Regions from separate parts of the Micromonospora sp. CA-269861 genome, predicted to be linked through region 3. Evidence: riboswitches for the same ligand, from Rfam matches in the RefSeq annotation. Region 3 holds a riboswitch; each other region holds the start of a gene.

Region 1 (7,432 bases), 460 kb from region 3:
CCTGCGCCGCGAAGCCCTCGTGCTCCAGCCCGATCGACTTCGCGTTGACGAACCAGTTGCCGGCGTGCCAGCCGACGTCCTTGGTCTTTACGTGCTGGGCGATGTGCCCGTCGACCGAGCGCAGCGAGTAGTGCCAGCTCACGTAGGTCGGGTCCTGGACGAGTTTCAGGGTCGTCGCCCAACTCGCCTCGGTGTCGTGGATGACGATGTACTCGATCTTCTGCCGCGCGGGCCGGTCGGAGAGGTCGTGGTTGCCGTAGTCCCCGTCGCCGAACGCCTCGTAGGGCGCCGGGATCCACTCGCAGGAGATGGTGCGGGGGCACTCCACCCCGTCCGGGCGGGCCAGCCGGCGCAGACCCAGCCGGTCCAGCCAGGAACGGTCGGGTCGTACCGCACGGGCTGGCAGGGTGATCCGCTGGCCGTCGTCGGTCACCCGGGACTCGCCCGCGCCGATGGTGGTGAACACCTCGTCGGCGAAGGCCGCGGCCGCGTCGGCGCTGTCCGCGCCGGAGTAGCGGGCCACCGCGCCGTACCAGGCCGCCGGGTCGGTGTCCGCGCCGACCGGCGCGCCCAGATCCTCTGGTACGCGCCGAGCAGCGCGGCCCCACCCCGGATGTTGAGGCCCGCGTCGGTGCGCAGTGCCTCGGGGGCGGCACCGGTGAGCGTGGCGGCGGCGTCAACGGTCTGCAACGCGGCGGTGGACGGCGCGGGAGCCTCCACCGGCCGAGGTGCGGGCACCCGGGCGGAACGGGAGTCGTCGCCGCGGGGGTCCTCGTCGCCGGTGTCGTGGTGACCGCGTTCCGGTAGGGCGGCGACGTGCCGGGCGTCGGTCAGGTGCATGGGGCCGTAGCCGCCACTGGTGCTCGGTGTGCCGGCGTTGGTGTCCCAGCGCGACTCCAGGTAGGAGACGCCGAGCAGCACGACTGTCGGCACGCCGTACTCGGTGGCTGCGGCGGCGTACTGCTGCTGGCGGTCGGTGGTGGGTGCGGCGGCGGCCGGGCCGACGGAGAGTGGCACCGCGGACGCGGCGGCGACGACGGTGGTGGCGAGCAGTGCGCGCCAGCCGGTCGACAGGGTTGGATGGTGCATCGAACCCCCTAGATTCTCGCGGAGTGAGGTCAGGTCACCATCGCGCCGCCCGGGAGGTCACGTCAATACCTTTCTATCTATCGAAGTATGTGGAAAGAATTCTTCACACACGGTCGGTGACCTCGCCCAATCGGTACGGAGTGTCACGGCCGCACGGGTTGCGGATCGGTAACAAGCGTCTCTACTCTGGTCATTCGTCGGCCCGACAGCAGCTCCGCCCAGCCCGGGCGGTAACGGACCGACACCGCCGAGTCGTTTCCGAGCGAACCGGGGACCCAGGTCCCTCGGGGTGAATCCGCAGCCATTGCGGTAGGGCGCCGACTTCCCGCCCGAACCCGTCAGCTAACCCGGTAGGCGGTCAGGAAGAAGGAGTACGGAACCCCGGTGGCACTCCATGCCCCGCGGCCGTCGTCCGAGCGGTCGGCATCAGCCGGCCCGGCGTCGATCGTGCCGCGCCCACGCTGGTCCCGCTTCACCACCGCACTCGCCGCGCTGGCCGGCATCGCCGTCGTACTGACCGGCAGCGCCACGGCTGCCCACGCCGACCCGTCCGTCGCCGAGATCGAGCGCCAGATCGACGCCGACTGGAACAAGCTCGAACCGATCATCGAACGGCACAACGCCACCCGCACCGACCTCGTCGCCAAGCGCAAGCAGGCCGACGCGCTGGCCGCCCGGATCACCCCGCTGGAGCGCCAGGTCGACGCCGCGATGGACAAGGTCAGCGCCCTGGCCGTACGCGCCTACAAGGGTGAGAACGTCTCGACCGTGAACGCGGTGCTGGGCAGCCGGTCGCCCAGCGAGGTGGTCGGCCAGCTCGAAATGCTCGACCGCTTCGCGCACAACCAGCAGAAGGACGTACGCCAGGTCGCCGACCTGCGCGACCAGCTGGCCGCGCAGAAGGCGCCGCTGGACGAGATGGTGGCCCAGCTGACCCGCACCGAAGCGCAGTTGGCGGCTAAGAAGAAGCAGATCAACGAAGAGATCGACCGTCTGCAGAAGCTGCGCCTCAAGGTGTACGGCAACGGCGGCGGCGGTCCACTGCGCCCGGCACCCTGCCCGGGTAGCTACCCCGGCGGCGCCGCGGGCACGGCGGTCAAGTTCGCCTGCGCGCAGATCGGCAAGCCCTACGTCTGGGGTGCCGAGGGCCCGAACTCGTACGACTGCTCCGGGCTGATGCTGGCCGCCTGGGCGAAGGCCGGCGTGTCGCTGCCGCACAACGCCGCCGCGCAGAGCCGCGTCACCAAGAACGTCAGCAGGGGCGACCTGCGCCCCGGCGACCTGGTCTTCTACTACAGCGACATTCACCACGTCGGCATGTACGTCGGCAACGGCTGGGTGGTGCACGCCTCGCAGGCCGGTCAACCGGTCAAGATGAAGAAGGTCGACGACGGCCCGATCCACAGCTACGGCCGCCCGGGCTGACCCCGGGTGACCGAAGGGCCCGTCGCGATCCGTCGCGGCGGGCCCTCGTCGTTCTGGTTCCAGCGAGTGGGGTGCCTCAGCGCGTTGGCCAGGTGCGCCAGTGCTGCCAGGCGCGGCTGGGCGTCGGCCCCCGCTGGCCCTGGTAGCGCGAGCCGTAGACCACCGAGCCGTACGGGTGCTCGGCCGGCGAGGAGAGCCGGAAGATGCAGAGCTGCCCGATCTTCATGCCCGGCCACAGGGTGATCGGCAGGTTCGCCACGTTCGAGAGTTCCAGCGTCACGTGACCGGAGAAGCCCGGGTCGATGAAACCGGCGGTGGAGTGCGTGAGCAGCCCGAGCCGGCCCAGGGAGCTCTTGCCCTCCAGTCGGCCGGCGAGCTGGTCACCGAGCGAGATGACCTCCAGCGTCGAGGCGAGCACGAACTCCCCCGGGTGCAGCACGAACGGCTCGCCGTCGGGGACCTCGACCACTGATGTCAGGTCGTCCTGCTGCATGGCGGGGTCGATGTGGGTGTAGAGGTGGTTGTTGAAGACCCGGAACAACCTGTCGAGTCGGACGTCGATGCTGGACGGTTGGACCAGGGTGGGCTCGAACGGCTCCAGGCCCAGCGTGCCGGCCTTGATCTCGGAGACCAGGTCGCGGTCGGAGAGCAGCATCGGACCACCATAGCCGCGTTGCCCAAAGCGGCCGGATTCGGTGCCGGTGACCAGCGCGTCGAGGTCGCTGCTCGTACATTTGTTCGATAGAATGCCCACATGGCTTCCTGGTCCGAATTCGCCGCCGACGAGCCCCGACTCGCCGACGGGATCCGCGTTCTCCTTCAGCAGTACGGGCCGGGCTTCGGCTACCTGGCCACGGTCCGTGCCGACGGCGGGCCCCGCGTCCATCCGGTCTCCCCGGTCATCACCGCCGAGGGGCTGTTCTGCTTCATCATCGACTCTCCCAAGCGCCGCGACCTCGAACGTGACGGCCGTTACGCGCTGCACTCGTTCCCGCCGGAGGAGAGCGACGACGAGGCGTACGTGGCCGGGCGCGCCCGTCCGGTGACCGACCCGGTCCGGGTGGCACAGTTGGCGCAGAGCGCCCGCGCCGAGCCGCAGGTCGACTGGCGGCTCTTCGAGTTCACCGTCGACGTGGCGATGCTCACCCGCCGTGAGCAGCACATCGCGGGCGTCCCGGGCCTCGCGCCGGGTCGACCGGCCGTTCGGGTCTGGCTCGACCCGCACGCCCCGTCGGCGGCCGCCACCCCACTCGCCGTACCGCAGACGCGCCCGACCCGCCTCAGCCGTGACGTCCAGTGCACGGCCGCCTGACCCCGGCCGCCACATGATCAACTCGGTTTCGGTGAAACCGCGGTGTCCCAGCGCCTCGGATGCCCCGACTTCCAGGAAACCGAGTGGATCAACCCCGGGCTGAGGGGTGGGCGGACTGCTGCGACCGGCGGGGGTACCTGGGTGCACGGGCTCGATGACTCGGGTACAGTGGTGCCGCTTGCGGGTGTAGTTCAATGGCAGAACATCAGCTTCCCAAGCTGACAGTGCGGGTTCGATTCCCGTCACCCGCTCCACTGCGAAAGCCCTGGTCAGGACACATGTCCTGACCAGGGCTTCCTCGTGCGGGTGGAAGGGTCCTACCGGTAGTCGGCGAAGATTCGGCGCTCCACGCCGTCGACGGTGACCGGGCCGCCGTGGGGGAGGATCCACTGCGGTCTGGTGTGGCCGAACGGGACGCCGACGCAGACGACCGCCTCGGGGTTGTAGCGGGTCACCACGTCCACGACCGTGTCCCGTTGCTGCTCGCGTAGCCGTGCCCGATCCGCGGCCGGGGGTCGACGGGTGTGGTCGGAGACCGGCGGACGGGCGACCAGGATGGCGTCGACGGCGCTGAGGAGACCGCGTTCACCAAGGGATCGGACGATCCAGCCGACCTCGCGGGCGGGGAGAAGCTCCTCCGACGTCTCGATGATCAGGACGCTGCCCTGCAGAACCTCCGGAGGAAACGGGAAGCGTCCCGCCGTCAGGATCCACTGGATGACCTCCAGGCAGCCACCCCAGGTGCGACCGGTGACCGCGCGGGACGGGCCGTACCAGCTCCACGGCTCGGTCGGTTCGCGCTCGCCGAAGGACTTCAACGCCTGCGGGTCCGCCCAGTCGATCCCGATGTCCTCGGACTCACCCGGATCGGTGATCTCCAGTCGCTCCCCGGTGAGCAACGCCGCTCGTAGCGACCGGACGTGGATGTCGTCGACGGCAGGCCCGGGGCCGAGGTGCACCTGGGAGGATCCGCCGTAGAAGCTGGCGATGCCGAGGCCCCAGAGCCAGTGGTGCAGGTTGGTGTTGTCGCTGGTGCCGAGGAACGGCTTCGGGTCGGCTCGGGCCAGGTCGGCGTCCAGGTGCGGGATGACGGTGATCTGGTCCTCGCCTCCGATGACGGCGAGAATGCCGCGTACCCGGGGGTCGGCGAGGGCGGCGTTGATGTCCGCCGCGCGCGCCGCCGCGGTCGCACCCACCTGGCGGGTAGTGGGGTATTCGACAGGTACGAGGCCGGTCAGGTCAGCGAGCCGTCGCATGGCCTGCTCGTGAATCCCGGGATAGGCACCGGCCGCAGCGAAGGACGGTGAGAGGACCGCGAGGTGGTCCCCCGGGCGTGCCTTTCGGGGACGAACAAGCTCATGTTCCATGTCGAGATCCAACAGGGACGCCGGTCCGTACGCATCTCATTTCGGAACTGGTTCCAGGAGAACCACGGGGATCTCCCGGGTAATCCGTTGTTGGTATGCCGCGTACTCCGACAACGCTGAAACCATCAGGCGCCACAGGTGTGGACGCTCGTCGGCAGTCGCGGGGCGCGCGTACGCGGTGAAGGTGTCAGTACCAACCTGCACCGTGACGTACGGGTCGGCGAGCAGGTTGAGGTACCACGCCGGGTGGTGCTCCGAGCCGCGGTTGGACGCGGCCAGCACGTAGCGGTCGTCGTCGCGCGCGTAGACGAGGGCGGTGCGACGCCGCTCGCCGGTCTTCCTGCCCCGGGTGGTCAGGAGCAGGTCGTTCATGCCGGGCCGTGGCCGGCCTCCGGTCTCCTCGAAACGGCGGATGTGCTCCGCGACCCAGGCGTTCGGGCTGTCGTGGACGCCTGGCATCACGCCTCCTGGACACTCGCGGCGGCGCGGTGGTGGCGGGGCGCCTCGATCTCGTCGAGCAGCGCGATAGCGAAATCCGCGTAGCTGATCCGGCTGGCCGCGTCGCCGTGTTCGGCGATCCGGTAGTGGCCGGTGCGCGTGCCGCTGTGGTCGAAGTCGCCGGCGGGGGCCAGGTAGGCCCAGTCGAGGTCGGAGATCTGAAGCTCGGCAAGGCCGGCTGCGTGGCCGAGGTAAAAGGACCGGTACTCGTTCGGGTAGCCGGGCTCGTCCATCAGGGCGGCACCGGACGCCCCGGGCATGATCGAGGCGAGGCCGACCACCACCAGGCGGCGTACACCGCCCTTCGCCAGCCCGGTGGTCAGGGCGCGGGACGATGCGGTGAAGAAGTCGTCCGGTGCCACGGACAGGTCCACCGCGGCAGTGATGGCGGCATCGTGCTCGGCGGCTGCCTGCGCGACGCTTCCGACATCGGTGACGTCGCCTGCCACCACCCGCACGTCGGCCAGGTCGCTGTGGCCCGCCGGGTTGCGCACCACGGCGGTGACCTGGTGGCCGCGTCGGTGGGCCTCGGCGGCGGCCTGCCGGCCGGCCCGGCCGCCCGCGCCGAAGATCACAATCTTCATGAGGTACGCCTCTCAACGGGGCCGGAGCCGGTGCGCTCGGCCGATTCGCCGACGCTATCGAGGGTCGTGGTTACCGCCCGGATACCAGTTACCGTTGAGTTATGAGGCAACCTCTGCCCGCCGACATGTTCGACGAGCTGTGCCCGTCCTCGCTCAACCCGATCCGATTCGGCGACAAGTGGGCGGCGCTCATCATCCGCTGCCTGGAGCAGGGGCCTCGCCGGTTCTCGGAGCTGCGCGTGCCGTTGCACCGCGTCACTCCCAAGGTGCTCACCCAGTCGCTGCGCTCTCTCGAACGCGACGGGCTGGTCAAGCGCACCGTCTTCGCCGAGGTCACCCCACACGTGGAGTACGAGCTGACGCCGGTGGGCCGCAGCATGCTGGAACCGATTGCGGTGGCATGCGCCTGGGCCGAGCAGCACTGGGACGAGTTGCTCGACGCCCGCGAGTCGTACGACAACGCCACCCGGCTCAACCGCGCCGGCTGACCACCGCCGCCCCGACAGCCGTCGGCGGAGCGGGGATCAGCGACGCGGATGCTTCTCATGTTCATGGCAAGATCTGCCAGGTGCAGGTCGGGATGCTCGGTCCATTCGAAGTGCGCGCTGACGACGGCACCTTCATCGACGTGCCAGGTGCGCGGCTGCGCGGGCTGTTGACCGCCCTCGCGCTCAACCCGGGTCACGTGGTCCCGAAGGGGACCCTCGTCGACTGGATCTGGGGTGAGCATCCGCCCTCGGACGCGGCGAACGCCCTGCACCGCCTGGTTTCCCGGCTGCGTAAGGCGCTGCCGGAGGGGTCGATCGAGGGGCAGACGGACGGCTACCGGTTGGTGGTCGATCCCGACGTCGTCGACGCCGTACGGTTCGAACGCCTCGTCGGCCAGGCTCGCGATGACGACGGCCCGCAGCGGGGACGGCGGCTGCGCGAGGCCCTCGACCTGTGGCGCGGTGCGGCGATGCAGGACGTCGGTCTGGTCGACAGCACGGCACTCGACGCGGCGGTCACCCGATTCGACAGGCTGCGTCTGACGGCCATGGAGGATCGCTTCGACGTGGAGGTCAGCCTCGGTCACGGTCCGGAGCTGGTCGCGGAGCTGACCGATCTGGTGGCCGCGCACCCGGTGCGGGAACGGCTGGTCATCGCGTTGATGCGGG
Region 2 (7,432 bases), 2.1 Mb from region 3:
GCGCCCTGACACGGCGCGCCACCGACTCAGCGCACCGCCGACACGGCGACGCCGCGCGCGAAGTCGTCGTCATCGTCGTCATCGTCGCCTCCGCCACCGAAACCGCAGGCCAGAACGAGGGCGAGCAGAACACCGACGCCGGCCAACCCGGCAAGTCGCTTGATCATCGAAGATCCTCTCCGTCGCTGTGGTGTCCTGGCCGATGCTAGGGCGCGTCGGCAACCGTGGGCGCGGATCGCGCTCGCCGGCTGTGGGCGACACGCCGACGGCACACGGGGCAGGCGTACCCGTGGGCCGGTTGTCGGGTGTGCCGCGTCCGGACCGCTACCCTGGTTCGGCGGCGCGTCGGTCACGACCGATCACCGGTGCTCAAATAACAAAAAGTCTTGAGTAATCAGATACTGAAAAGTGCGGATATGGGCCGCTTTGTGGGCCCGGATCCGCGAATTGCTCATCCCGAGGGGTGGCGACCGAGGCCGTCGGAGGAATACTCTCGGTCGCGGCCCGCGTACTGATGAGGCGCCCGGGGGACGGGCGGGTGGAGGTGCTCGCGTGAGCCTGTCGATCGTGAAGTCGGTTCTGTCCGGTGGTGTCGTGGAGATCGCCCCACGGGGCGAGATCGACGTCGACACAGCGTACGAGGTGCGCGAAGCGATCGCGGAGGTGCTGGCCAAGGGCCGCCCGCTGCGCATCGAGCTCAACATGAGGTTGGTCACCTTCATCGACTCGGTCGGCATCAGCGCCATGGTTGCCGGCTTCCAGACAGCCGAGGTCAGCGACGTCAAGCTGGTGGTCACCGAGCCGAGCCGGTTCGTGCACCGGCAGCTCTGGGTCACCGGCCTGCTCGGCCTTTTCGGTGCCCCGGAGCCCTACTTCGCCGGCGCGGCCACCCCCGAGGTGCTGCCCGGCGCCTGAGCGCGTCGGGCACCCCCGTCAGGGCTGCTCGTCCAGGCCGGTCAGGTCGATGTCGGTCGCCTCGGTGACCGCTCGGATGGCCGTCACGGACGCGTACCCGGCGGCCAGCAACGCCACGTCCGTGCCGGGCTGTGCGGCCTGCCCCGGCTCCTCCAGCGAGGTGCGGACGAACCCGTGGCCCGATTCGGCCACCGTCATCTGCACCTGACCGAAGCTGGCCAGGGTGCCCCGTCGTACCCCGCGCAGTTGCCCATGCGGCAGGTCCGGAGCGTTCACGTTGAGCACGCTCTCCATCGGCGCGGAGATCAACCGGGGGAGCAGGTCCAGGGCGACCCGCGCCGCGGTGCTCCAGTGCCGCTCGGCGTCGCGTACCCGGGCAGCGGCGTCCACCGCGGCGCCACCGCTCGCGGCCGTCGCCTCGCCGGCCGAGAGCACGTCGAGGGAGACCGCGATCGCCCGGCAGCCGTTCGTGGCGGCGGTGAACGCGGCGCCAACGGTCCCGGAGTGCAGCACCGCCCGGCCGGCGTTGGCGCCCCGGTTGACACCGGAGAGCACCACCGACGGCGGTGGGCCGAACGCCCCGTGCAGGGCGATGAGCGTGATGAAGCCGGGGGACCCGGCCACCCCGTACGCCGGCACACCCGCCAGGTCCGGTAGCGGGTGGTCGTTCACGACGACCCGCCCGTCGCGCTCCATGGCGCTCATCGCGGCGCTGGTGCCGCTCGCCTCCTCCATCGGCGCGGCGACCACCACGTCCAAGCCCCGCTGCCTGGCCGCCCACGCCAGCGCCTGGATGCCGGGCGCCGCGATCCCGTCGTCGTTGGTGATCAGCACCCGCAGGGTCATCGCTCGACCACCCGGTCGGCCAACTCGTCAGGGGTGGTCCGCTCCTGTTGCCGGCTGTCCGCCGGCACCAGCCGGACCCGGTCGACCAGGCCGGTGATCGAATCCAGCCGTCCGGTGCCCAGGCCGTGCCGGGTCACGTTCAGCGCGCCGGCGGCGGCGCCGGTGCGGATGGCGGTCCGGATGTCCCCGCCCCTGGCCACGACGGCCGCCACCCCGGCGGTCATCGAGTCGCCCGCGCCGCGCGGGTCGGCGGCCTCCAGCCGGGGCATCTCGACCTGGAACAACTCTCCGTCGATGAGCGCCAACGCCGGCTGGTCGGCGCGGCTCACCACCACCGTCTCGGCGCCGCCCGCGTGCAGCTCGTACATGGCCCGGGTCAGCTCCCCGGTGTCGTCGCTGCGGGCACGGCCGTCGCGGATCAACTCCTCGTGACTCACCTTGAGGAAGAACACCCCGCTCTCCAGCACCGAACCGAGGTGATCGCCGGAGAGGTCGACCACCACCCGGCCGCCGTTCGCGCCGAGGTCGGCGGCGAAGCGTCGGTACAGGTCGGCGGGTACGAGCCAGGGTTCGTTCGGCCCACTGAGGATGCTCACCGAGGCCCGCAGGCCCTCGCCGAGGGCCAGGTTGTACAGCTCGTCGATCTCGTGCCGGCTCAGCGGCTGCCCGGGCACGTCGGCGATCTCCTGCCGGGAGCCGTCGCGGCGATCGTGCACGTACCCGCCGCTGCCGGAGTCACGGACCACCACCTTGAGGTCCACGCCCTCGCTGACCAGCAGCGGCTCCAGCACCTGGCCGATCTCACCACCGAGGGCGGCGCAGAGCACCACGTCGACACCGAGGGAGATCACCATCCGGGCCTGCCAGACGCCCTGCCCGCCGGGGTGCAGGTGCAGCTCGGGGTGGTCGTTGGGCTGGTCCACTGTCACCGTCAGCTGTGGAGTGGGCGCGAAGACCATCACGTGCCCGCTCATCGGTCGTCGCCGTTCATGCTGGCCGCCCTCCGGCACCTTGGAGATTTCGCACTTACCGACCTTAATGGGGCAGGTGGGGCCAGGTCGTCGCATCGGCCCGGTCCGGCGCGGCGCTGCGGGCCGTCGGGCGTTGCCAGCCAGACATCGGTACGGGACGATCGGGCGACAACGACGGCGGGAGACGGTGTGCTCAGCAGCGATACCTTCAGCTACACCGTCCAGGCCCGGTGCTCACCCGCCGAGGCGGCGGCGCTGCTCAGCGACCTGACCCGGCACGGTGAGCTGCACCCGTTGATCGTCCGGGTCCGTCGGGTGCCGCCCCGGCCCGGCGCCCAGGCCAGCTACACGATCAACGACCGGCTGGTGGCCGGCCCGCTGCGCTTCCAGACCACCTACCACGCGGACGTGCTGATCAGCGAGGCCGACGAGATCGTCATGGTGGCCCGCCAGTGGCCAGCCACCACGGTGCGCAACCACACCCGCCTACGCGCCGAGCCGGACGGCCTGGTCCGCATCGACGTCGAGATCACCCTGACCGCGCCGAGGCCGCTGTTCCGCTACGCGTTCCGCCAGGCCCGAGCCGCACACCTCGCCCTCGCCACGCGGCTGGGCGCAGCCCTGGACCGCACCAGCAACCCCCCACCCCCGACCTGACCCGGCACAGGAAGCAGGATCGCGGCGCGTGCCTAGGTTGTGGTGGCAGCGCCGGCGCGGGCGGGGCGGGTGGCGGGGCGTCGGCCCCACGGCTTGTAGGTGGACAGCACCGTCGCAATGATCATCAGACTGGTCGACACCGCCGGCGCGATGACCAGGTCGGCGCGATCGCGTGCGGGCAGGGCGGCGCCGACCGCTCCGGCGTGACGCAGGTTCGGGGTGAGCAGGAACAGCACCAGCCCGACCATCACAGTGGTGAGCACGAGCTTGACCAGCACCCAGCGGTGGCGCAGCAGGCCCCACGGGGTGAGCAGCGAACTGGCGACTCCGATCAGCCAGACCAGGACGCTCAGCGGCGCGAACAGCACCGTGCCGACCAGAGCCGTGACCGGATAGACAACCGCCGGGTCGGCGCCTCGCTGCACGGCGATGCCGAGGGTGAGCAGCACCAGGTCGGCGCCCAGCCAGCCGAGCGAGGTGACGAGGTGCAGGGTGAGCAGCGCCTTGCGGGTGGTGGGTCGGATCCGAGGCATACCGCGATGCTGCCCGCCGACCCCGGCCGGGTCGTCCGACGAGCGACGACATCAGGGGTACGCCCGGTGACGTAGCCCGACCCCGGACGCACGTGATGCCGGTGAGCCATCACGATGACTCACCGGCATCACCGAGCGTGGGTCAGTAGACCGACAGGTGTACGTGGTTGGTGTGGTCGGTGGACGGGGTGCCGTTCGCCCCGCTGTAGGACTTCCACCCGCTGCTGGGCAGCCAGATCTGCCTGTACCAGATCACGTAGAGCACGGCGAGCCGGTCCGCGTTGCGGATGAAGTAGGCGGCCAGGTTGTTGCCGTACGTCTTGTCGCCGCCGGTGGCGTTCCCGCCGAAGCCGTTCTTCTGTGCCGCGAAGTCGCAGGCCCGGCCCTTCGGGTGTTCACCGGAGCCGCTGGGGCGGTGGCACGAGACGTACCTGGTGAAGCCCGCGGCCTTGGCCTGGTTGAGCGCGTGCAGGGTGCGCGGGGTGATGCAGCCGTTGGCCGGCGTGGGGTCGTTGACACTGCACGACTCGGAGGGCCAGGAGCCGTCGGAGTTGCGCGGCGCGGCCTTCGCGTTGGCGCTGGAGGTGCCCCGGTTGGAGCCGCTGTCGGCGGTGGTCTGCGGCTTGGGTGCGGTGGCGACGGTCAGGGCCCGTTCGGCCTGTTCCTTGCGCTTGGCCATCACCGCGACCTGCTTGCGCTGTTCGTTGATCTCGCCGTCCAGGGCGACCCGGGTGCGGTTGGCCTTGTCCTTGCTGTCCAGCAGGTCGCGCAGCACCCGGTCCTCGTTGGCGGCCACCGCGTCCAGTGCGGCCGCCCGGTCCATGAAGCCTTCCGGGGTGTTGCTGTTGAGCAGCGCCGACATCGCGCCGAGCCGGCCGGTGCGGTACGCCACCTCGGCGATCTCGCCGACCTTGCCGTTGCGCTGGTCGATCTCGACCTCGATGGTCTTGAGCTGGGTGGCGAGTTGCTGCTGCCGTTGCAGGGAGGTGTCCAGGGCGCGCTTCGCGTCCAGGTAGCCCTTGCTGGCCGCCTCGAGTTGGGCGCGCAACGCCGGGGTGCCGCCCTCCTCGTCGGAGTCGGGTGCGGCGGCCCGCAGGCCGGTCGGGGGAGCGGCCGAGGCGGTGCCGGCCGGAAGCGCGACGCCGAGGGCGAACATCGCGACGATCAGGGCCGCCAGTCTGGCGGCGGGTGGTCGTGCTGGTGCCACTGCGCATGTCCTTCCGTCAGCCGCCGACCGGGTTAGCTGACGGGTTCGGGACGGAAGATCCCTACCGCTGACGCGGATGCACCCCAGGAACGTGGTTCCCCGGTTCGCCCAGCTGGGCGATTAGGCGGCGACCACCACCGGCGCCGGGAAGGCGCCGCCTGGTGGAGGCCGGGACCGAGCCTACCGGTGCCGATGGGGCTGCTGCAGCCAATGTGACGGACGGTGCGTGCGTCACCACGGAAAATTACGGCCGCGTCACCATTCGATGGAGCCGCACGCTCCGGAGGCGGCGCCGGGCTCGATCTGCAACGTGGCGTGCTCGATGCGGAAGTCGTCGTGCAGGGCCGTACGCGCCGCGGTGAGCACCGCGCCGACCTCCGCGCCGGGTGCCATGGTCAGGTGTGCGGAGGCCACCTCCATGCCCGAGGTGAGCGTCCAGACGTGCAGGTCGTGCACCTCGACGACACCGGGGACCGCGGCCAGCCGGTCGTGCACGGCTGTCACCTGAAGGTGCTCCGGGGCGGCCTGCACGAGGATACGGACGGCGGCGCGGGCCAGCCGCCAGGTGCGCGGCAGGATGAACACGCCGATGGCGACCGCGACGAGGGGGTCGGCCCACCACCAGTCGGTGACGGTGATGAGCAGCGCCGCGCCGATGACGCCGAGTGAGCCGAGCAGGTCGCCGAGCACCTCCAGGTAGGCGCCCTGGAGGTTGATGCTCTCCCGGGCCCCGGCGCGCAGCAGGGCGAAGGCGGCGATGTTCGCGAGCAGACCGAGCACGGCCACCGCGAGCATCGGGCCGGCGATGACCTGGTGGGGGTCGCCGAAGCGACGGATCGCCTCGATCACCACGTAGATCGCGACGCCGGAGAGCAGGACGGCGTTGGCCAGCGCGGCGAGCACCTCGAGTCGGTAGAGCCCGAAGGTGCGCTGCGGGTCGCCGGTGGCCCGCCGGGTCGCCGTGATCGCGGCGAGCGCCATCCCGATGCCGAGCACGTCGGTGAACATGTGGCCGGCGTCGGAGAGCAGGGCGAGCGAGCCGGTGTGCAGGGCGACCACCGCCTCGACCACCATCAGGGTGGCGAGCAGCCCGAACGCCGCCCAGAGTCGACCCCGGTGCTGGTGTGCGGCATTGGCGACGGACCCATGGTGGTGATCATGACCTGCGCCCACGAGAACCACCTTCCGCCGCTGGTCGGGACCCGGTCAAATGTATGCTCACATCGCTATGTGTGCAAGTGTACGGGCAGCGCTTCCCACTTGCGGCAGTCCGCACATGTCAGCCGGTCGGGTCGATGGTGGTGAGCCGCTGGGTGGCCCGGGAGAGCGCCACGTACAGGGTGCGTACCCCGGCGCCCGGATCCGCGCGGATCTCGCTCGGGGCGACAAGCACCACCCCGTCGTACTCCATGCCCTTGGCCTCCAGGCTGGTCACCACCTGCAACCTCGGCGCGCCGAGCGCGCCGAGCCAACCGGCGACCTCGTCGCGGCGGGGGACCGGCGTGATCACTCCGACCGTGCCCTCCACCTCGGCCAGCAGGCCGGCGGCGGCCTCCACGGTCGCGGTCTCCAGCCCCGTCGCGGGCACCACCAGCTCGACCGGCTCGACCCCGGTGGAGCGGACCGCGGTCGGCAGCGGCAGGTCGGGGTAGAGGCGGCGGATCTCCGCAGCCGCCACCGCGAAGATCTCCGAGGAGTTGCGGTAGTTGGTGGTGAGCGTGAAATCGTGCCGCTTCCGCCGACCCAGCGCCTGGTCGCGGGCCCGGTCCAGCTCGTCGGGGTCGCCGGTCCACGCGGTCTGCGCCGGGTCACCCACCACTGTCCAGGAGGCCAGTCGGCCACGTCGACCGACCATCCGCCACTGCATCGGCGAGACGTCCTGCGCCTCGTCCACCACCACGTGGGCGTAGTCGCGGTAGTCCTCCGGCCGCTCGCGGGCCGCCGCGCGGGCGGCCCGCTGCCGCTCGCCGAGGGTGCTCAGCTCACGGACGCCGCCCGCGAGCTGGAACGGGTCGCGCCGGGCCTTTGCCGGCTGCGCGGGCTTGCCGAGCAGTGCGTCCAGCTCGTCCAGCAGCGCGATGTCGGCGATGGTCAGCCCGGCCGAGTCCAGGTTCCGGTACGCGGCGTCGAGCAGCCGGATCTCCGCCGAGGAGAGGATTCCCCCGGCGTACCGGCGCAGCCGGTCCGGCTGCGCCAGCCAGCCGAGCACGTGCCGGGGGTGCAGCCGGGGCCACCACGCCTTGAGGAACTCCCGGAACTCCGGCCGCTCGGCGATCTCGGCCTCGAAGGCCGGTTGCTCCGGC
Region 3 (7,432 bases):
CCAGTTCCGTCCGCCGCCGGTGTCGCCCGTCACCGTGCTCGCCATCGCATGACCGCCTTTCCGGATGTCCGCCTGCCCTCGCGAGATTCTTGTCCGCCCTGCCCCCGGGAAGGTTGCCCAGGGGGCGACCGGCGTCAACCTATGAAATCTAAATCACGCATACCTTGACGCATCTTACGGTGCGTGTGACGGTGGAACACGAGCCAGCGCCCCGCCGCCCGGCCGGCGGAAAGCCGGCTTGACCAGGTGAGATGCGTCGAGACGAGGTGCGGGATGAGTCATACCGGGAACTCCGGCGGTCAGCCGGGTTCGCAGCGGACCACCGACCGGGCGTCCGCGCTCAGCGAGCCGACCCGGGCGTACGCCGAGCTGGTCGCCGGCAACCGGCGCTTCGTCGGTGGCGCCCCCCGCCACCCCAACCAGGACGCCGGGCACCGGGCCGCGGTGGCCGACGGGCAGCACCCGTTCGCGGTGATCGTCGGCTGCTCCGACTCCCGGCTCGCCGCCGAGATCATCTTCGACCGGGGGCTGGGCGACCTGTTCGTGGTCCGCACCGCCGGGCACACCGCCGGCCCTGAGGTGCTCGGCAGCGTCGAGTACGCGGTGACCGTGCTCGGCACTCCGCTGGTGGTGGTGCTCGGCCACGACTCGTGCGGCGCGGTGCAGGCCGCCCGAGAGTCCGCCGCGACCGGTACCGCACCGAGTGGCCACCTGCGCGCGGTTGTCGACGCCGTGCTGCCCAGCCTGCGCCGGGCCGAGGCCGAGGGCGTGGACGACATCGACGGCATCGTCGACATCCACATTGCACAGACCGTCGAGACGCTGCTCGGTCAGTCCCCCGTGCTGGCCGACGAGGTGGCGCGGGGGCGGTGCGCGGTGGTGGGGGTGTCCTACCGGCTGGCCGCCGGAGCGGTGCGCCCGGTGGCCGCCGTGCCGGCTGGCTTCGCGACGCTGGACGCCCCGACCGGATCGCTGGAGTCGACCGACCCCGCCACCGTCTGACGCGACGAGGGCCGCTCCGCGTCACACGGAACGGCCCTCGACGGGGATCGTGCGGGTCAGAGCAGCGACATGTGAACGTGGTCGGTGTGGTTCGACGGCCCGCTGTACGAGCTCCAGCCGGTGGCCGGGAACCAGATCTGCCGGTTCCAGATCACGTAGTAGATGCCGAGCCGGTCGGCGTTACGGATGAGGAACGCGGCGACGTTGTTGCCGTACGTCCGGGTGTCGTTGTTGTGCCACGGCGAGAAGCCGCTCTTCTGGAGCGACCAGTCGCAGGCGCGGCCCTTCGGGTGCTCCCACGGCCCGCCGGAGCGGTAGCAGCCGACGAACCGGTTGAAGCCGGCCGCCTTGACCTCCTTGTACGCGTGCAGCGTGCGCGGGGTGACGCAGCCGGACGTGGTGGGGTCGTTCTCGCTGCACGACTGGGGCTTCCAGTCACCGTCGGCCGTGCGACCAGGGCCGATCTTCGCGACCTTGGAGGTGGCATCCACCAGCCCGCCGGTGAAACCCTTGCCGCCGACGAGGGAGAGCGCCTTGTCGGCCTCGCTCTTCCGCTTCGCCATCAGGGCGGTCTGCTTCTGCTGCTCGCGGACCTCGGTGTCGAGGGCCAGCTTGGCCTGCTCGGCGCGGGCCTTCACCTCGTTGACCTCGGAGAGCTTCTTCTCGTTGACCATGTTCATCTCGTCGAGCATCCCGGCGCGCTGGACGAACGAGTCGGGCGCTTCGCTCTCCAGCAGCATCGCGACCGCGCCGATCCGACCGGTCCGGTACGCCTGGGCGGCGATCTGCCCGACCTGCGGGGCCAACGCGTCCAGGTCGGCCTTGGCCCGGTTGACCTCCAGCGCCAACTCGCCCTGCCGCTTCTTGGACTTGTCCAGTTTGGACTTGGCGGCGGAGTAGTCGCGGTTGGCCTGCTCGATGACGTCGTTGAGCAGCTTGGGCTCGCCGTCCTCCTCGTGCCCGGACGGTGTGGGATTCGTCGGGGCGGCCTGCGCCGGGAGGGGCCCGGCGAGCACGGTCAGTGCGGCGATCACGGCCACCACGGGTGTCAACCAGCGGCGTAGGGGTGCCGTCACAATGTTCCCTTCCGTCGACCGCCGACCGGGTTAGCTGACGGGTTCGGGGCGGAAGTGGCCCCTACCGCTGACGCGGATTCACCCCACGTACCTGGGTCCCCGGCTCGCCGGTTGGCGATTGGGCGGTGGCACCGCAGGCGCCGCTTCGCGCCTTCATCGGTAACCGGCAGCGAGGTTACCCGAGAGTCGACCGGGTGAGCTACGCCTGGATGCCGACCAAATGCGTCATTTCGCCATAGCGTTAAGTGACCAGTGACGTGGTTCTCAGGGTGGATGCCCGATCTGGTCACGCTGAGGAGTGTCACCATGCCGTATCCGTGCTCCTGTTCGACTCCGGCCACCTGTCGGTGGCCTCGGATGGGGGTGTGGTCCGCGGCTGGTCCGGCTCGTCGGAGCCGGCCGTTCGCGGTGAGATGAGTGCCGCCAGCGCCTCCGAGCGGTCCGGCTGGGGTCGCGGGGCGGGAGCATCGGTGGACGCCGTCGCATCGGCGCGTCCGGCGGCGGTCACCACCGCGGCCAGCCCGGTGGTCAGCGGCACGGCGGCGATCAGACCGAGGGTGGCGACCGCGCTGCGGACGATCTCCTGCGCGAGGAACTCGCTGGTGAGGATCTGCCCGATCGGTCGCGAGTCGGCGGTGAGCAGGAGCAGCAGGGGCAGCGACGCGCCCGCGTACGCCAGCACGATGGTGTTGACAGTGGAGGCGATGTGCGCGCGGCCGACCCGGGTGGCCGCACGGTACAGCTGCAACCGGCTCAGCCCGGGGTTGGCGTTCGCCAGCTCGGTGACGGTGGCCGCCTGGGTGACCGTCACGTCGTCGAGCACCCCGAGCGATCCGATGATGATCCCGGCGAGCAGCAGACCGTGCAGGTCCACGTCGCCCTGGAACATCGACAGGGTGGTGGCGTCTTCGCTGCCGAAGCCGGTGAGGTGGGTCGCGGCCGTGGCGATGGTGGCGAGCACGCCGGTCAGCACCAGGCTGCCCAGGGTGCCGAGCACCGCGACCGAGGTCTGTGCGGTGACCCCGTGCGTCAGATAGAGCACCACGAACATGATCAGGGCCGCGCCGACCACCGCCACCAGCAGTGGTGACCTGCCGGCGGCGATACCCGGCAGCACGAAGGTGAGCAGGATGGCGAAGCTGGCGGCCAGCCCGGCGAGCGCGGCCAGACCCCGCCACCTACCGAACGCGACGATCGCTGCCGCGAAGACCACCGCCAGCCACACCATCGGCGTGCCGCGTTGGTGCTCGGCGATGTTCCAGTTGCTGATGGTGGGGTCGGTCGGATCGTCCAGCTCGACCAGGATGATCTCGTCGCCGACCTCGACGCGGGGTGCGCCGGGCCCGTCGGGCACCGGTGTCTGCACCTGCTGGCCGGCGGCCGGCCCGTCGTCCACGCGGACGTCGACAGTGCCGCACCGCCCGTCGCCGACCCTCGGTGTGCCCTCGGGGACCGACGGCAGTTGCGGGCACGGCTCGCTCACCACCCGGGTGACAGTGCCGGGATAGCGCGGCACGTCCGCGCCACCGTCGGTCTGCGGTGACCCGCCGCGCGGCCAGAGCAGCGCTGCGGCGAGCACGGTGGCCACGAAGAGGGGCACCACAGTCACGACGAGGATCCGTCGCACCCTCGGTGAGGCGGACGGAGCGGGGTGAGTGTGGTCGGCGGCCAAGGTCAGACTCCCAACGATCCGGTGCGGGGTACGGGTCAGCGGGCCGGGCGGTTCACCGTTGCGGTGGGAAACGCGGCGGACGGCGGGGCGGATCGCTGCCTGACGACCGCTTGATCACGGACGGTCAGTGCTCGGCCCGATCGGCCGGAGGCGACGCCACGTCGTGGCGACGCCGGTGCCCGACTGTGCAGCGGGATACGGAGGGCCATCGTGGGAGATGCTAGCCAGCCCGTCCGGGGGTTGCAGGTCGTGGCGGAGTGTCGGGCGGCCGAACCGCGCGCGCGGCGGTCCCGGGGACGGCATGTTGGAGCCATGTCCGCTCCGTCACCGCCCGACCCCGACCACGCGCACCGCGCCGGACCCGAGCCGCACGACACGCACGCCGGGCATGAGAAGCACGACAAGCCAACCGGGCACGACAGGCACGCCGGGCACGATCCGGAGATGTTCCGCCGCCGGTTCTGGGTCTGCCTGGTGTTGACCGTCCCGGTGGTGCTGACGAGTCATCTCGTGTCGGACCAGCTGGGCCTGGCCGGGGACAGCGTCCCCGGCCGGTCCTGGGTGGGCCCGGTGCTCGGCTCGGTGGTGTTCTGGTGGGGTGGTTGGCCGTTCCTCGTCGGTGCGGTCCGGGAGGTGCGGGACCGGACGCCCGGGATGATGCTGCTTGTCGCGATGGCGATCACCGTCGCCTACACCGCGTCCCTGGCGACCAGTGTCGGTGTCTTCGACCTGGACTTCTGGTGGGAGCTGGCCGCGCTTGTCACCATCATGCTGCTCGGGCACTGGCAGGAGATGAAGGCTATCGGGCAGGCCCGGGGAGCGCTGGCGGCGCTGGCCGCGCTGCTCCCGGACGAGGCCGAACGGGTGGATGCGGACGGGCGGGTCGAGGCGGTGCCGGTGACCGGTCTGCGGATCGGCGACGTGGTGCTGGTCCGGCCGGGGGGTCGGGTGCCGGCGGACGGCCGGGTCGTCGACGGCGGCGCCGAGCTGGACGAGTCGATGATCACTGGCGAGTCGCGACCGGTAGCCCGGTCGACGGGAGACCGGGTGGTGGCCGGCACCGTCGCCACCGACTCGGCGATCCGGGTGCGCGTCGAGGCGTTGGGTGAGCAGACCGCCCTCGCTGGCATCCAGCGGATGGTCGCCCAGGCCCAGGGCTCCGGTGGACGGGCCCAACTGCTGGCCGACCGGTTCGCCGCCGCGCTGTTCTACCTGGCCACCGGCACCGCCGTGCTGACCGTGCTGGTCTGGACGGCGCTCGGTCAGCCGGACGAGGCGGTGGTCCGCGCGGTCACCGTCCTGGTGATTGCCTGCCCGCACGCGCTGGGTCTCGCCATCCCACTTGTCGTCGCGCTCTCCACCGCGCTCGCCGCACGGTCCGGGATCCTGGTCAAGGACCGGTTGGCCCTGGAGCGGATGCGGACGGTCGGCGCGGTTCTCTTCGACAAGACCGGCACGCTGACCCGGGGTGAGCACGGAGTGACCGACCTGGTGACGGTGCCCGGCGTCGAGCGGGACGAGGTGCTGCGGATCGCGGCCGGCGTCGAGTCGGAGAGCGAACATCCGTTGGCCCGGGCGATCGTGGCGGCGGCCGGGCGCGCCGGTCCGGCCCCTGCCACCGGGTTCCGGTCGCTGCCGGGCCGCGGTGTGCGGGCGACCATCGACGGTACGGAGTACGCGGTGGGCGGGCCGGCGCTGCTGCGGGAACTGGGTCTTCAGCCCCCGGCGGAGGTGGAGGCCGCGACTGGGCGATGGTCGGCGCGGGGTGCGGCGGTGCTGCATCTGGTGCGGCTGCCGGAGGCCGTGCTCAGTGCGTTCGCGTTGACCGACGAGGTGCGTCCGGAGGCCCGACGAGCCGTCGACGAGCTGCGTGCCGAGGGCGTCCGCACCATCGCCATGATCACTGGTGACGCGCGGCCGGTGGCCGAGGCGGTCGCCGCGGACCTCGGCTTCCGACCCGGGGTGGACGAGGTCTTCGCCGAGGTGCTGCCGGCGGAGAAGGACGATCGGGTGGCCGAGCTCCAGCGGCGGGGGTTGGTCGTGGCGATGGTCGGCGACGGTGTGAACGACGCGCCGGCGCTGGCCCGGGCGGACGTGGGCATCGCGATCGGCGCGGGCACCGACGTGGCGATCGAGTCCGCCGGGGTGGTGCTGGCGTCCTCGGACCCGCGCGGGGTGGGGGCAGTGGTCCGGCTGTCCCGGGCGTCGTACCGGAAGATGCGGCAGAACCTGGCCTGGGCGGCCGGCTACAACGTGGTGGCGCTGCCGCTGGCCGCCGGGGTGCTGGCCTGGGCCGGTGTGGCGTTGAGCCCGGCGCTGGCCGCGGTGCTGATGTCGGCGTCCACGATCGTGGTGGCGCTCAACGCGCAGTTGCTGCGCAGGGTTCGTCTGGACCCCGCGTCGGACCGAGGGCCCGTCAGCCGCGCTTCATGAGCCGGCCGACCGCCGCCATCATCTCGGTGGCCATCTCGTCGGCCCGACCCTCGGCGGCGCCCTCGTGCATGCAGTGCCGGGCGTGCCCGTCGAGCAACCCGAGGGCCACCTTGTCGAGGGCGGCCTGGATCGCGGAGATCTGGGTGAGCACGTCGATGCAGTAGCGGTCGTCGTCGACCATCTTCTCGATGCCCCGGACCTGGCCCTCGACGCGGCGGAGCCGCGCGAGCAGCTGATCCTTGCTGGCGGTGTATCCGCGGATCGGGGTGGGTGCGGTCATACCGACGAGGATAGCCTACCCCCAGGGGGTATGGTACGGTCGTGTTCCGAGGAGATACCCCCACCGGGTACCGGTACCGCAAAGGAGACGATCCGATGGTCGACACGACGTACCAGGTGCAGGGCATGACCTGTGGGCACTGCGTCAGCGCGGTGAGCGCCGAGGTCGGTGCCATCGCGGGCGTGCGTGATGTCCAGGTCGACCTCGCGGCCGGCCGGGTCACCGTCAGCAGCGATCAGCCACTGGACACCGCGGTTGTCCGGGCCGCCGTCGACGAGGCCGGCTACGACCTCGTCGACGCGTGATCGGCGGGCCGGCGTGCGTACGGTGACGAGACTGGCCGGGTTCGCCGTCGGTCTGGCGGCGGTCTTCGGCGCGACGTACGGGATCGGCCGGGTCGTCGATCCCGCCCCGGTCGCCGAGAGTCAGCACGACGGTGCCGCCGCCCCGACGGCGGACGACCGGAACGCAACGGCCGACCGGCTCCCCGGCGGGCTGCTCGTCTCCGAGCGCGGCTACACCCTCGAACCGGTCGACGCCCCGGCCGGCGAGTTCGCCTTCCGGATCGCCGGCCCGGACGGCCGCCCGGTCACCCGGTACGAGGTGGCGCACGACAAGAAGATGCACCTGATCGTCGCCCGCCGGGACCTCTCCGGCTTCCGCCACGTCCACCCCGCCCTGGCCCCGGACGGCACCTGGCGGGTCGACACCCCGCTGGGCGGCCCCGGGCAGTGGCGGGCGTTCGCCGACTTCACCCCGACCGGGGGTGAGCCGCTGACCCTCGGCGTGGACGTGACAGTCCCCGGCGAGCTGACCGAACGGCAGTTGCCCGCACCGGCGGCCAGCACCACCGTCGACGGCTACACGGTCACCCTGACCGGTGCGCCGCAGCCCGGCCGCACGTCACCACTGACCCTGACCGTCAGCCGGGACGGCCGGCCGGTCACCGACCTGGAGCCCTACCTGGGC

The links. Region 3 has a riboswitch for cyclic di-AMP ahead of ACQP0U_RS02635 (coiled-coil domain-containing protein). Riboswitches for the same ligand answer to the same signal wherever they lie in the genome.
Region 1: another riboswitch for cyclic di-AMP. It lies ahead of ACQP0U_RS00450 (NlpC/P60 family protein); the one in region 3 lies ahead of ACQP0U_RS02635 (coiled-coil domain-containing protein).
Region 2: another riboswitch for cyclic di-AMP. It lies ahead of ACQP0U_RS25105 (coiled-coil domain-containing protein); the one in region 3 lies ahead of ACQP0U_RS02635 (coiled-coil domain-containing protein).

Annotation. Positions count from the first base shown of each region.
Region 1 covers NZ_CP192014.1:92,783-100,214, forward strand. The annotation lists gene ACQP0U_RS00440 (N-acetylmuramoyl-L-alanine amidase) at 1-523, opposite strand, end outside; gene ACQP0U_RS00445 (hypothetical protein) at 430-1,089, opposite strand; cyclic di-AMP (ydaO/yuaA leader) riboswitch at 1,325-1,460, shown strand; gene ACQP0U_RS00450 (NlpC/P60 family protein) at 1,474-2,514, shown strand; gene dcd (dCTP deaminase) at 2,591-3,169, opposite strand; gene ACQP0U_RS00460 (pyridoxamine 5'-phosphate oxidase family protein) at 3,269-3,826, shown strand; tRNA gene ACQP0U_RS00465 (tRNA-Gly) at 4,007-4,080, shown strand; gene ACQP0U_RS00470 (LD-carboxypeptidase) at 4,144-5,082, opposite strand; gene ACQP0U_RS00475 (nitroreductase family deazaflavin-dependent oxidoreductase) at 5,230-5,652, opposite strand; gene ACQP0U_RS00480 (NAD(P)-dependent oxidoreductase) at 5,652-6,275, opposite strand; gene ACQP0U_RS00485 (winged helix-turn-helix transcriptional regulator) at 6,377-6,763, shown strand; gene ACQP0U_RS00490 (BTAD domain-containing putative transcriptional regulator) at 6,844-7,432, shown strand, end outside.
Region 2 covers NZ_CP192014.1:5,497,488-5,504,919, reverse strand. The annotation lists gene ACQP0U_RS25135 (hypothetical protein) at 27-167, opposite strand; gene ACQP0U_RS25130 (STAS domain-containing protein) at 553-915, shown strand; gene surE (5'/3'-nucleotidase SurE) at 934-1,761, opposite strand; gene ACQP0U_RS25120 (1-phosphofructokinase family hexose kinase) at 1,758-2,735, opposite strand; gene ACQP0U_RS25115 (SRPBCC family protein) at 2,922-3,389, shown strand; gene ACQP0U_RS25110 (hypothetical protein) at 3,422-3,922, opposite strand; gene ACQP0U_RS25105 (coiled-coil domain-containing protein) at 4,065-5,129, opposite strand; cyclic di-AMP (ydaO/yuaA leader) riboswitch at 5,135-5,266, opposite strand; gene ACQP0U_RS25100 (cation diffusion facilitator family transporter) at 5,385-6,302, opposite strand; gene ACQP0U_RS25095 (HelD family protein) at 6,409-7,432, opposite strand, start outside.
Region 3 covers NZ_CP192014.1:555,407-562,838, forward strand. The annotation lists gene ACQP0U_RS02625 (helix-turn-helix transcriptional regulator) at 1-45, opposite strand, end outside; gene ACQP0U_RS02630 (carbonic anhydrase) at 274-1,002, shown strand; gene ACQP0U_RS02635 (coiled-coil domain-containing protein) at 1,059-2,078, opposite strand; cyclic di-AMP (ydaO/yuaA leader) riboswitch at 2,083-2,213, opposite strand; gene ACQP0U_RS02640 (YibE/F family protein) at 2,380-3,750, opposite strand; gene ACQP0U_RS02645 (copper-translocating P-type ATPase) at 4,063-6,183, shown strand; gene ACQP0U_RS02650 (metal-sensitive transcriptional regulator) at 6,167-6,463, opposite strand; gene ACQP0U_RS02655 (heavy-metal-associated domain-containing protein) at 6,559-6,768, shown strand; gene ACQP0U_RS02660 (hypothetical protein) at 6,782-7,432, shown strand, end outside.